Regions from separate parts of the Virgibacillus sp. M23 genome, predicted to be linked through region 2. Evidence: riboswitches for the same ligand, from Rfam matches in the RefSeq annotation. Region 2 holds a riboswitch; the other holds the start of a gene.
The links. A riboswitch is a leader RNA that binds a small molecule or an ion and turns the genes downstream of it on or off. The one in region 2 is predicted to bind thiamine pyrophosphate.
Positions count from the first base shown of each region.

Region 1: it holds a riboswitch for thiamine pyrophosphate, as region 2 does, so the genes downstream of both, thiT (energy-coupled thiamine transporter ThiT) here and RVS70_RS03335 (thiamine phosphate synthase) in region 2, are expected to answer to the same signal.

Region 1 is NZ_JAWDHA010000080.1:6,519-12,384, forward strand. It holds gene RVS70_RS19860 (M3 family oligoendopeptidase) at 1-1,191, shown strand, start outside; TPP riboswitch at 1,451-1,553, shown strand; gene thiT (energy-coupled thiamine transporter ThiT) at 1,662-2,231, shown strand; gene RVS70_RS19870 (general stress protein) at 2,743-3,093, opposite strand; gene RVS70_RS19875 (hypothetical protein) at 3,206-4,636, shown strand; gene RVS70_RS19880 (carbon starvation protein A) at 5,192-5,866, shown strand, end outside.
Region 2 is NZ_JAWDHA010000005.1:89,757-95,622, reverse strand. It holds gene RVS70_RS03360 (3-ketoacyl-ACP reductase) at 1-321, shown strand, start outside; gene RVS70_RS03355 (ThiF family adenylyltransferase) at 691-1,707, opposite strand; gene RVS70_RS03350 (thiazole synthase) at 1,707-2,471, opposite strand; gene thiS (sulfur carrier protein ThiS) at 2,475-2,675, opposite strand; gene thiO (glycine oxidase ThiO) at 2,635-3,786, opposite strand; gene RVS70_RS03335 (thiamine phosphate synthase) at 3,770-4,384, opposite strand; TPP riboswitch at 4,486-4,597, opposite strand; gene RVS70_RS03330 (BCCT family transporter) at 4,741-5,866, opposite strand, start outside.

The sequences.
Region 1 (5,866 bases), on a different contig from region 2:
GCTACAAATAAACTAACACACCCAAACCGTTCATATCGTAAGCAAGTGTTTCAACAGCTAGATAAAGCTTGGAAGAATAACGCTAGTTTATTTGGTCAAACATTAAACCACCTAGCTGGCTTTCGTTTACAAACATATAAGCATAGAAATTGGAATGAAGTTTTGCAAGAACCATTGGCTTTGAACCGTATGAGAAAAGAAACATTAGATGCGATGTGGACTGCAATAAAAAAATATAAGCATCCCTTTGTAGAGTATCTTATGAACAAGGCCAAACTACTTGGACTTAACAAACTAAGTATTTATGATGTTGGAGCACCAGTAAACAAAGTGGTTAAGACTTCGTCGTTTGAAGAAGGAGCTGACTTTATTGTCGAACATTTTACTCAGTTTAGTCCCCAAATGGCTGATTTTGCGAAAATGGCCTTTGAAAATAGGTGGATTGAGGCTGAGGATCGTCCAAATAAGCGTCCGGGAGGATTTTGTACAAGTTTCCCTGATAGTAAGCAAACACGCATTTTTATGACTTATTCAGGTACTTCATCTAATATTGCAACGTTAGCTCATGAGTTAGGGCATGCTTATCATCAACATGTAATGAATGATGTAAATGGACTTAATCAACGGTATGCAATGAATGTTGCTGAAACAGCGTCAACATTTGCTGAAATGGTTGTTGCAGATGCGTCGGTAAAAAGCGCACGTTCGATTGCGGAAAAGAAAAGTTTATTAGAGGATAAGATTCAGCGGAGCATTGCTTTTTTTATGAATATACATTCCCGTTTTATCTTTGAAAGGCGTTTTTATGAAGAAAGGAAACAAGGATTAGTGCCAGTGAAAAGATTAAACGATTTGATGATAGAAGCACAGAAAGAGGCATATTGTGATGCATTATCGGAGTATGATCCTAATTTTTGGGCATCTAAATTACATTTTCACATAACAAGGGTGCCATTTTACAATTTCCCTTATACATTTGGTTATCTTTTCAGTCTAGGTATCTATGCAAAAGCACAAGAAAACGAAGATAGTTTTGAAGATGCATATATTTCGCTTTTAAGGGATACTGGTCGCATGAACGTAGAGGATCTTGCTAAAAAACATTTGGATACAGATTTAACTAAGCCTGAATTCTGGGAAGCTGCTATTCAATTATGTGTCAATGATGTTGACGAATATCTTTCGTTGTAACGCTGTTGTGTTTTTACGATATGTCATGTACAATACTTGTAGTAAATAGGCAGTGAAAAGTAGTTTCTTATTTATTCCACATGTAACTGATAGTAAGAACCCCACTTCAAGGAATAAAGTGAAACCATTATTGGTAAGTGGGGGAATCGACTGCCGGTAAATGTCTGATTAGTTTATCTCTCAATCAGAGGTATAAACAAAAACCCCCACTGATTGAAGTTTCACTAAACAGTAAGACAAAAGAAGCAAATATAAGTTAGAAGCCTACAGGGGGAGCCAATTGGCTGAGAGTGAACATAACTGTTCTTACCCTTTGAACCTGTTAGTTAGTACTAGCGTAGGGATGGTGGCTTTTTTGATGGACAGAAAAGTAATGTGAGCAGATTCCCCATCAGGAAGTCTTCCCCTTGGCATTGCTTTTTTTGTATGGATAAGTTACTTAACTGCATAAAAAAGGGGAGGAGAAAGATATGAGGCGCACATTATTTTTAGTAGAAGTAGCCATTTTTGCAGCTTTTGCATTTTTATTGGATTTTATACCATTTTTATCATTTAAGGTTTGGGCTCAAGGTGGCTCCATATCCTTTGCGATGATACCGATTTTTATTGTCGCATTTCGCTGGGGGGTCAAGGGCGGTTTATTAGCTGGATTGCTGTTGGGAGGATTACAATTATTATTTGGGCCAACAGTCTTCGTACCCCTACAAGGGTTCTTAGATTATATTGTTGCGTTTACCGTATTAGGTTTTGCAGGAATTTTTGCAAAACCTGTCCAAGCAGCAGTTAAAGAAGGAAAAACGAAAACAAGCCTATATTATATTGCTGTAGGCGTGTTTTTAGGATCAGCTTTACGCTTTTTAGCCCATTTCACTGGAGGGATTGTATTCTTTGGTGAATTTGCGCCAGAAGGTCAGCCTGTATGGTTATACTCGTTGCTATATAACGGATCGTACATGTTACCTGGCTTTATATTAAGTACGGTTCTTGTGTTCTTTTTATTTCAAAAACAACCACGTACACTATTACGTATGTCCGCTTAATCTAGGAGTTTTCCTCATAATAAATATACGAAGATTAGTGGGTAGTTATTGACTCGAGGATTTTGCCCACTATTTTCTATTTAGTAGTTTAGAGTTATAGTGAGAGGTGAAATCAAGCTTAATCAATTGCGGCAATTATTATCGAGACTGATAAAATGATTATTCAGAGTAAGAAATATTTTGTTTTTTCCCAAGCTCTTTATTATCTTTATTTCATAACAAAAGCGCATTAGAAACGTAGCGACTGGAGCTAGTCAGCTCGTAGGGCGGGCGATTGTGAAGTCACATCGTTTCTGGGCGCTGGAGCTGGACGCGGCTCAACACGCCCCTATTTATCCAAATGGGTAAATTTTATATTTTCTTCCTAGACTATGAGAAAAGCTGCTTCACCCAATTAGAATTGGTGAAACAGCATTGATAACTTGCCTATCATAAGCAAGTTATCTTTTTCTTACTGACAGATTAAAACGTTTAATTATGAAAAACTACTGTATAGTAGAGATTTATGCTTTTATTGTAAATACCTATTAACTTCCTCATGGTTAGTTACAATCAAGAGTACTTTTCCTTCATCCATATCTTCCTCATAGTTTTCAGCTTCTGCTTGAGAGAATCCTATTTCGGTTAATTTCGTTCTTAGTTCATCACCTTGTGTACTAAAAAGATTACCAACGGCATGTCCAATATCCATTTCCCTTATTCCTATGGTATTCGCATCCGCACCATCAGCTATTCGGTTTGTTCGATCATCATCATGGGATAAAACATACACATCTTCTTTATGAATACCTTTATCCTTTAGTATTTGAATAGCTTCCTTTAATTGCTGATCATTTGTATATTCTTTTATAAATGGTTTCATTAAAATTACCTCCTTATCAATCTTTCATTATTATCATACCCAACGCTAGAAGAACTAAACATGTACGAATTGCATAGGCTATAGCACATCCATTGGAGAGGAAGAGGTTGGCGTGGAGCTTTCAATATCCCATATTTTATATGGTTTGTTTACCTTACTAATTATAGGCACAATGGTCATGCGGAAGGGAATCGTATTACCAACGTTATTTGGTACATTTATTATTGCGTGGGTTTATAAAGGTAGTCTAATTGCTGGATTTACCGCAATATTTCATGCAAATCTTGTAGCAGCACAAGAACTATTTAGTATTTTTTTAATCATCACCTTTATGCTCGCGTTATTAAATTCATTACGTGATTTAGGTGCAGATAAACGAATGATTCAGCCAATACAAAAAATAATGGTAAATGGTCATATATCTTATTTTGTTTTAGTTATTGCTACCTATTTGATATCTCTATTCTTTTGGCCAACACCAGCAGTACCCCTAATATGTGCGCTTTTGGTACCCGCTGCAATCCGAGCAGGTCTACCAGCAATTACGGCTGCAGTAGCAATAGCAATAGCTGGTCAAGGAATGGCACTTTCCTCTGATTATATTGTGCAAGTTGCCCCCAATTTATCTGCTACCTCAGCAGGAGTAGAAACAGCTGTGGTTGCCGATCAAGCACTTATTTTGTCACTTATAACAGGTGGTATTGCTATTATGCTTGCTTATATAATGTATCGAAAAACAATTCGATCGAAGGAGGATGTGCGAAACAACATAGAACTTGAAAACATTCAAACAACAAAGGAGTATACACAAAGTCAACATACGAATGAACTACGTGTATGGAGTAAATTATTTGCTATTCTTGTCCCTCTGGCATTAACTGGTGTCGTTAGTTACATGGTTTATGAAAAGCTTAATACAGGAAGAATGAGCGGATTAGAAGGAGGAGATGGAGCAGCATTTATTGGTGGTGTTGCAGTTATCTTGCTATTATTATCGACCATTGCATTTCGTAGGCAGCATGCGCTCGATTATATAACAACACATATAACAGATGGATTTGTTTTTGCTTTTAAGGCAATGGGTCCGGTTATTCCAATTGCTGGATTTTTCTTTTTAGGTAGTTCAGACTTTGCAGGAGCTATTTTAGGTATGGAGAAGCGTTCACCTGCATTCCTATTTGATCTCGTTCAATCGATTCAAGAATATCTTCCACAAAGTGCATTGTTAGCTGGATTCAGCGTTTTGCTTATTGGTATTATTACAGGGCTTGATGGCTCTGGTTTTTCAGGGCTTCCACTTACTGGTTCTCTAGCGGCATCATTACAAAACGGTTCCATTGATGCAACCACCCTTGCAGCAATAGGGCAAATGGGTTCGATATGGACTGGTGGTGGTACGCTCGTTGCATGGTCTTCTTTAATCGCTATTGCTGGTTTTTGTGGTGTATCGGTAATGGAATTAGTACGTAAAAACTTTATACCTGTTATCGTAGGATTAGTCATTACAACAATTGTAGCTGTAGTTATTTTATCCCGCATATAACTGGCAGTAAGCCCCCACTTCAAGCAATAAAGTGAACCCAAAATGGATAAGTGGGGGGTCAACTGCCAGTAAATGTCCGATTGGTTCACCTAACCATCCGTGGGGGATAAACAACCTCCTCCACGGATGGAAGTTTCACTTTATCCCGCATATAACTGGCAGTAAGCCCCCACTTCAAGCAATAAAGTGAACCCAATATAGGTAAGAGGGAGATCAACTGCCAGTAAATGTCCGATTGGTTCAAAGGCCTTTAGGTCATACTCTTGTGGTACTAACAATCAGTAGGGGATAAACAACCTCCCCACGGATGGAAGTTTCACGTTTTATAAATTGTATGAATGGACTCAAATAAAAAGGTGGTCCCTTATTAAATATCCTTCCTGTATAAATAAGGGATTACCTTTTAAACCATACATAAGGGTTGAATGAATCATGTAAAAGCAGAAAGACAGTACTAAAATAAAGCGTATTCACATATTCTCATACAGATACGTCTTAAAAAAATTACGTGCTAAAATTGGACGGGTCTTTACTTGATAAAGGAGGGATAAAGAAGTGTCAGGTATTTTAGTTGCATTAATAGGTATGATCGTTTTTGCATTAGGTTATCGCTACTATTCTCGTTTTGTAGCGAAAAAAATTTTTAAACTTGATCCAACCTATGTGACACCAGCACATCGTTACAGTGATGGAGTGGACTTTGTTCCCACAAATAAATTCGTACTATGGGGGCATCATTTTACTTCGGTTGCTGGTGCTGCACCAATATTGGGTCCGGCAATTGCCGTTTATTGGGGATGGCTGCCAGCTTTTCTGTGGGTAATACTTGGAACTGTATTTGCTGCGGGTGTGCATGATTTTGGAACATTGGTCTTGTCAGTACGAAATAAAGGTCAATCTGTAGGTACATTAGCACATCGTTTAATTGGTCAACGAGCGAAGATACTGTTTTTATTTATCATTTTAATTCTAGTGTTAATGGTCAATGCGGTCTTTGCATGGGTAATTTCAAATTTATTTATATCTTACCCAGCAAGTGTGCTTCCTGTATTTATTCAAATCCCATTAGCTATCTGGATCGGTTATGCTGTATATAAACGAAACAGAAAAATGCTTATTCCATCCGTGTTAGCATTAGCAATTATGTATTTAACTGCAATTGTTGCTAGTAAGGTAGAATTTCTTCAATTTGATCTCGTTCATTATATGGGTGGTGAAGCTGGAGCTGGT
Region 2 (5,866 bases):
CAAGGAGACATTATTACTATTTCTTCTAGTAATGGACTAAAAGGCACAGCAGGTTCTACCTCCTATAGTGGATCTAAATTTGCTATTCAAGGTATGACAGAAGCACTAATGCAGGAAGTTCGTAAAAACAATATTCGCGTGTTCACGATGAATCCAAGTCTTGTTGCTACAGAACTTGCCTTCGGAGACCAATTAGCAGAAAAAAATGAGGATAAGTATATGCAGCCTGAAGATCTAGCGGAATATATGGTCGCTCAACTAAAACTACATCCTCGTATTTTCATTAAACAATCTTTACAATGGGCAACAAACCCATTTTAAGATAAGTTGTATAGGTCCACTTTTAAAATTAACAAAGCAGAAGTCCCATCCCTTGGTCTTCTGCTTTCACTTACTTTATAAGTGTATTAGATTAGTAACCTCACCCTTCAACTATCTACATAGCAATATTAAACCATGTATCCTTATTTCATGACAGAAGATCTGTGGATAGCAGATGGAACAGTAGTAGCCCCATTCCATAACGCTTCACGATCCTCTTCCTAATACTAGCTATAATCGGATAATACTATGACCAACGTTTGCTTGATCACCTGTCTTATAATATTTCCTTTTATTCCCTCCACTGGCTTCCGCCGTCATATTCTACTTTATAGAGAAAAAACTTCATCCAGTGTACCACCTTAAAAACTACGCGCCAATATAGCGCTGATATAATTGCTTGGCAGTATTCACATCGCTAACGCCATGTATTAAGGTTCTGCCATCTTGAAACACGACAAAACGAACATCGTCAATTTCAAAAATGAGGACTTCACCATTATCTCTAATTTTATCCGTAAGGTTACCGATCTCTTTCACTAAATTAGAAACTGATAAGCTCCCTTTTTCTCCTGGTCTTACTTGTACCGTATCTCTTCCACAAAGCATAGCCGTTTTCAACCCTTTTTCCTTGGTTAAATAAGGATAAATTGCTGATTGAGAACAAGATGAACAAATGGGATCTACTAACCTACTTACATTAATCGCACTATATGACCGTCCCCATATATCGACTTGTACTAACTCCGGAGATGTACCATTATCTGTTAAGTATTTTAAGCACTCCGTTGTCTGATAGGCAGCTGTCACCTGTACCGCAGGAGAAATAATTCCAACCGTATCACAGGTTTTCCCTTCCTGAGGAAGGTGATCAATTAAACATTGTAAACAAGGAGTTTTTCCAGGAATAATGGTAAGTGCGATGGCAGTACTCTGTAAGCAGCCACCATATGCCCAAGGTTTACGATGTTTTGCTAACACATCATTCATTACAAAACGCGTTTGAAAATTATCTGTTCCATCAATAACAAAATCGGCATCTTGTACTATTTTCTCTCCATTCTCCTCAGAAAACTCTTCTACAATTCCCGTAATCTCCACTTCCGGATTAATCGCTTTTAATCTTCGTTGAGCTGCTTTTGCCTTCGTTCGATTCTGTCTCGCATCATCTTCTGTATAAAGCTGCTGACGCTGAAGATTACTAAGTTCGATATAATCGCGATCAACCAGCGTCAGCTTACCTATTCCTGCTCGAACAAGCATTTCCGCATTTGCACTTCCTAATGCTCCAGCGCCAATTACGACAACATGTTTGGTCACTAATTGGCGCTGGCCAGTCTGTCCAATTGGGGCAAAGCGTTCCTGGCGAGCATACCGTCCTGTTATCATTCAATCATCGCCGTCTCTGGACTACTCTTCATTCCGTACATTCGTTTGGGAATACGGCCTGCTTTATATCCTAATCGTCCAGATTGTACAGCCAACCTCATCGCTTCCGCCATTTGAATTGGATCTTTTGCGCCAGATACAGCTGTATTTAATAAAACCCCATCTGCTCCAAGCTCCATGGCATAAGCGGCATCACTCGGAGAACCAATCCCTGCATCGACAATTACGGGGATGTCGGATTGTTCGATAATAAATTGCAAATTCATTGTATTAATAATGCCTTGACCCGATCCAATTGGTGAAGCCCCTGGCATAATTGCATGTACACCTGCTTCTTCCAATCGTTTTGCTAATACAACATCATCAGAGGTATAGGTTAATACAGTGAAGCCCTCCTCTAGCAGTTGTACTGAAGCTTTCATCGTTTCAAAAGGATCAGGCAGCAAGGTTTTCTCACAACCGATAACTTCCACTTTAATCATGTCACATAAACCTGTAGCCTTAGCTAAACGGGCAATTCTTACCGCCTCATTTGCTGTCTTAGCGCCAGCAGTATTTGGTAGTAAATCATATTGCTGCAAATCTAATTCTTCTAACAGATTCGGCTCGTTTTCATCAAATATGTTCATTCTCCTGACGGCAAAGGTTAATATTTCTGTTTTGGATGCTATCACCGCCTTCTTTTGACTTTGAAATGTCGGGTACTTTCCAGTACCTAGCATCAGTCGGGAATGAAATGATTTTCCGCCAATTGTTAACATGACTTATCCTCCTCCTACAAAATGAACAATTTCAATAGTATCCCCATTAGTTAATATTGCTTCGTCATACACTGTTTTATTAATAATTTGTTGATTCTGTTCGACTACCGCGAGTTTCGCTTGAATGTTAAAGCTTTTTAGTAACTCGCCAATAGTTGAATCCTTAGCTACCTCCACCTGACGTCCGTTCACGTGTATCTGCATATGTGATCCCCTCTTTCCTGAAACGGTTTGGTGTAAAAAGACGCTGGATCGATGATGGTACATAACGCTTTAAGACCATATCACTAACTAGTTTCCCTGTAGCAGGAGCAAGAAGAATACCATTTCGATAATGTCCGGTTGCAAAATACAAATGGGGAATCTCAGGATGTTCTCCAATAATTGGCTTACCATCTTTGGTGCCCGGACGAACACCAGTCCAACAGCTATGCAGTTCTTCCTGCTTAAACGATGGGAACAACTTCAATAAGTGATTCATTAATTCAAAAATGCCACCTGTTGACGTATAACTATTGCTATCATCATGATAGCTAGTTGCACCAATAATATAGCGTCCGTCTCGTTTTGGTACCAAATACAGATTGTGAAAGAATAACGTCTGCTGAATAGATTGAATGCTTGGCTTTATGGCAAAGCATTCTCCTTTTGTTGGGACCATTGGATTCATTAATCCTGTCGCTTCAAACCACCTCCCACTTTTTACACCTGCCGCTACAACAACATGATCAGCTGAGATAACATCGTTATCGATTTGAATATGAAAAACATCATGGTCATGGACTATTTCTCCAACTTGACAATTCTCGATCAACTGACCTCCCATTGATAAAGATGCCTGTTTAAAAGCTTCACACACTTTCAATGGTTCTACATGTCCATCTCGCCGCATATATAATCCCCCTACTGCCTGGGATAAAGCTGATGTTCGTTGCCTAATCCCTTCCGCATCCAACCATTCTAAGCCTTCAAATGCATTTTGTTTTGCTCGCAGTCTTTGCTTCTGTTCTTCATTCGTAGCTATCTCGAGCATACCGTTGGTGGAAAGCTGAATATCAATCCCTGATAACGAAAATAGTTCTTTGCTTAGAGATGCATACATATTTCTACTTGCTTGGCAAAATTGATAATACGTACCTTCCTGATCATTTTCTGTGTGTACACCAAGCATGCCCGCAGCAGCTTGTGTAGCTTTTCTTCCACTTCTACCTTGTTCAATTACCGTCGTTACAACCCTACTTTTACTTAAATAGTAAGCAATGGATTGCCCAATAACGCCTCCACCTATAACCACTACATCAACGTGTCTCTTCATATCGATTCACCTCCTTTCGAAACGATTGCACTGCCTGCAGTGGATTATTTTGACTAAAAACACCTGACATTACAGCAATCCCACTTGCCTTCGCTTGATAAATATCCGTTACCTTTGCGCTTGTGATTCCACCGATTGCATAAACGGGAATGCTCACCTCTTTTGCAACTGCTGCTAATTTCTCTACTCCTTTTGGTTTCACCCCTTTCTTGCTCGCTGTCGAAAAGACATGACCATACAAAATATACGTAGCACCTAGCTGCTCCGCTCTCTTAGCTACTTCGTTGGAGTGCGTCGATACCCCTACTTGTAAACCGGGGGATTGTTTTCGGAGATCGTGTACCTCTTGTATTCGCTTTTCTGAAAGGTGAAGTGTCTTCACATTCGTTTCACCAGGTAGTGTTGTATGGCCATGAATAATTAGTTTTTCTTCCGGAACTCCTTGTGCAAGCACACGTTGAATGAACAAAGAATAGTCCTGCTCGGTCATTTGTTTTTCTCGTAGAATGACAGCATCAAGATAGGGAATAATACTCGCTATTGTCTGGATAAGGTATTTCTCCTCCTGTTCACCGGTAGTCACCGCAATTAGTTTCATCACTTCCTCTCCTTTTCTACAAAAAAATGCCACTTTTCCAGCAAAGGAAAAGTGGCATGAATCTATAACGATATCCTAAAAAAGGTATATGTCGCTGATACACACTACTCCTGTCACTTTCCTCCGCTGGTTCTTACTCCAGTTCAGGTTCAAAGGGTCTCCATGTCACACATAGATCTCAGCCATTACGTAAAGGCACCCCTAGTGAAGCGTAATTTAATTATTCAATATGCATTTGTCTATAAAATACATGATTTTGGACTATTCGTCTACCAAAAATGAACAATTTTCTATTTTTTTGCCATTCTCTACTAACAAAAGAGCTGACCTAATGAGCCAGCCCCTTAACATCTCTTTTATTTGGTATAGCGTTTAACTTCATCAATCTTTTGTTCTTTTGCAAGTTCACGAGTTGCGCGTGGCGCGGTCCAAAATGTGGTTAACATGAGTAACGATACAGGAACAGCCGTCACCACAATAAAGGATTGTAGCGATCCAACACTATCCTCGCCAATAGTGATGAGTACAGTTGCGACAAGTCCCATAAGAATTGCCCAGAACACACGCAGGAATTTCGATGGGTCTCCATTACCTGTAATCGCCATCGAGATGGTTAATGACATCGAATCGGTTGTCGTTAATACAAACACAATAGTTGCTACTAAAAAGAAGAAACCGATAATCGTACCAAGTGGCAATTGTTCTGCGATAGCAATCATAGCTGCTGGAGGTCCAGCACTATTTAAAGCTTCAGATACGGCACCAGGGTTATTCATTTCAGCAAAAATCCCTGTGCCACCAACAACTGTAAACCAGAACGTCGTTACCACAGGTGCAATTACCGCAACAGCAGTTACAAGCTCTCGAATTGTGCGACCACGAGAAATACGACTAACAAACATCGCCATCATTGGACCATAGCCAATGAACCAAGCAAAGAAAAAAACGGTCCATAAGCCAAGCCAAGCTCCATCTCCACGGAAGGTGTTTAAGGTTAGGAAGTCTTGGACATATAATCCAAATGATTGCAAATAGGAATCAAAAATAAATAATGCTGGACCTAGAATAATCACAGCAACCATTAAACAAACTGCGAGAATAATATTATAGCTGCTTAAAATTTGGATTCCTTTATGAATTCCTGTCGCAGCAGAAATCCCAGCTGCTAGAACAATAACGATAACAATAAGACATTGTACAAATAAATTATTTGGTACACCGAACAATGCACTTAATCCATAACCTGCTTGTAATCCAAGGAATCCAATTGGACCAATCGTACCAGCTGCCACTGACACAATCGAAAAGGCATCAACAAACGTACCAAGTGCACTTTTTTTCATAATCTTATCGCCAAAGATCGGATAAAGCATCGATCTTGGCTTTAATGGTGCATTTCGATGATAATGGGAATACATGAATACAATCGTACCTAATGTTCCTAAAATTGCCCATGAGACAAAACCCCAATCGACAAAACTT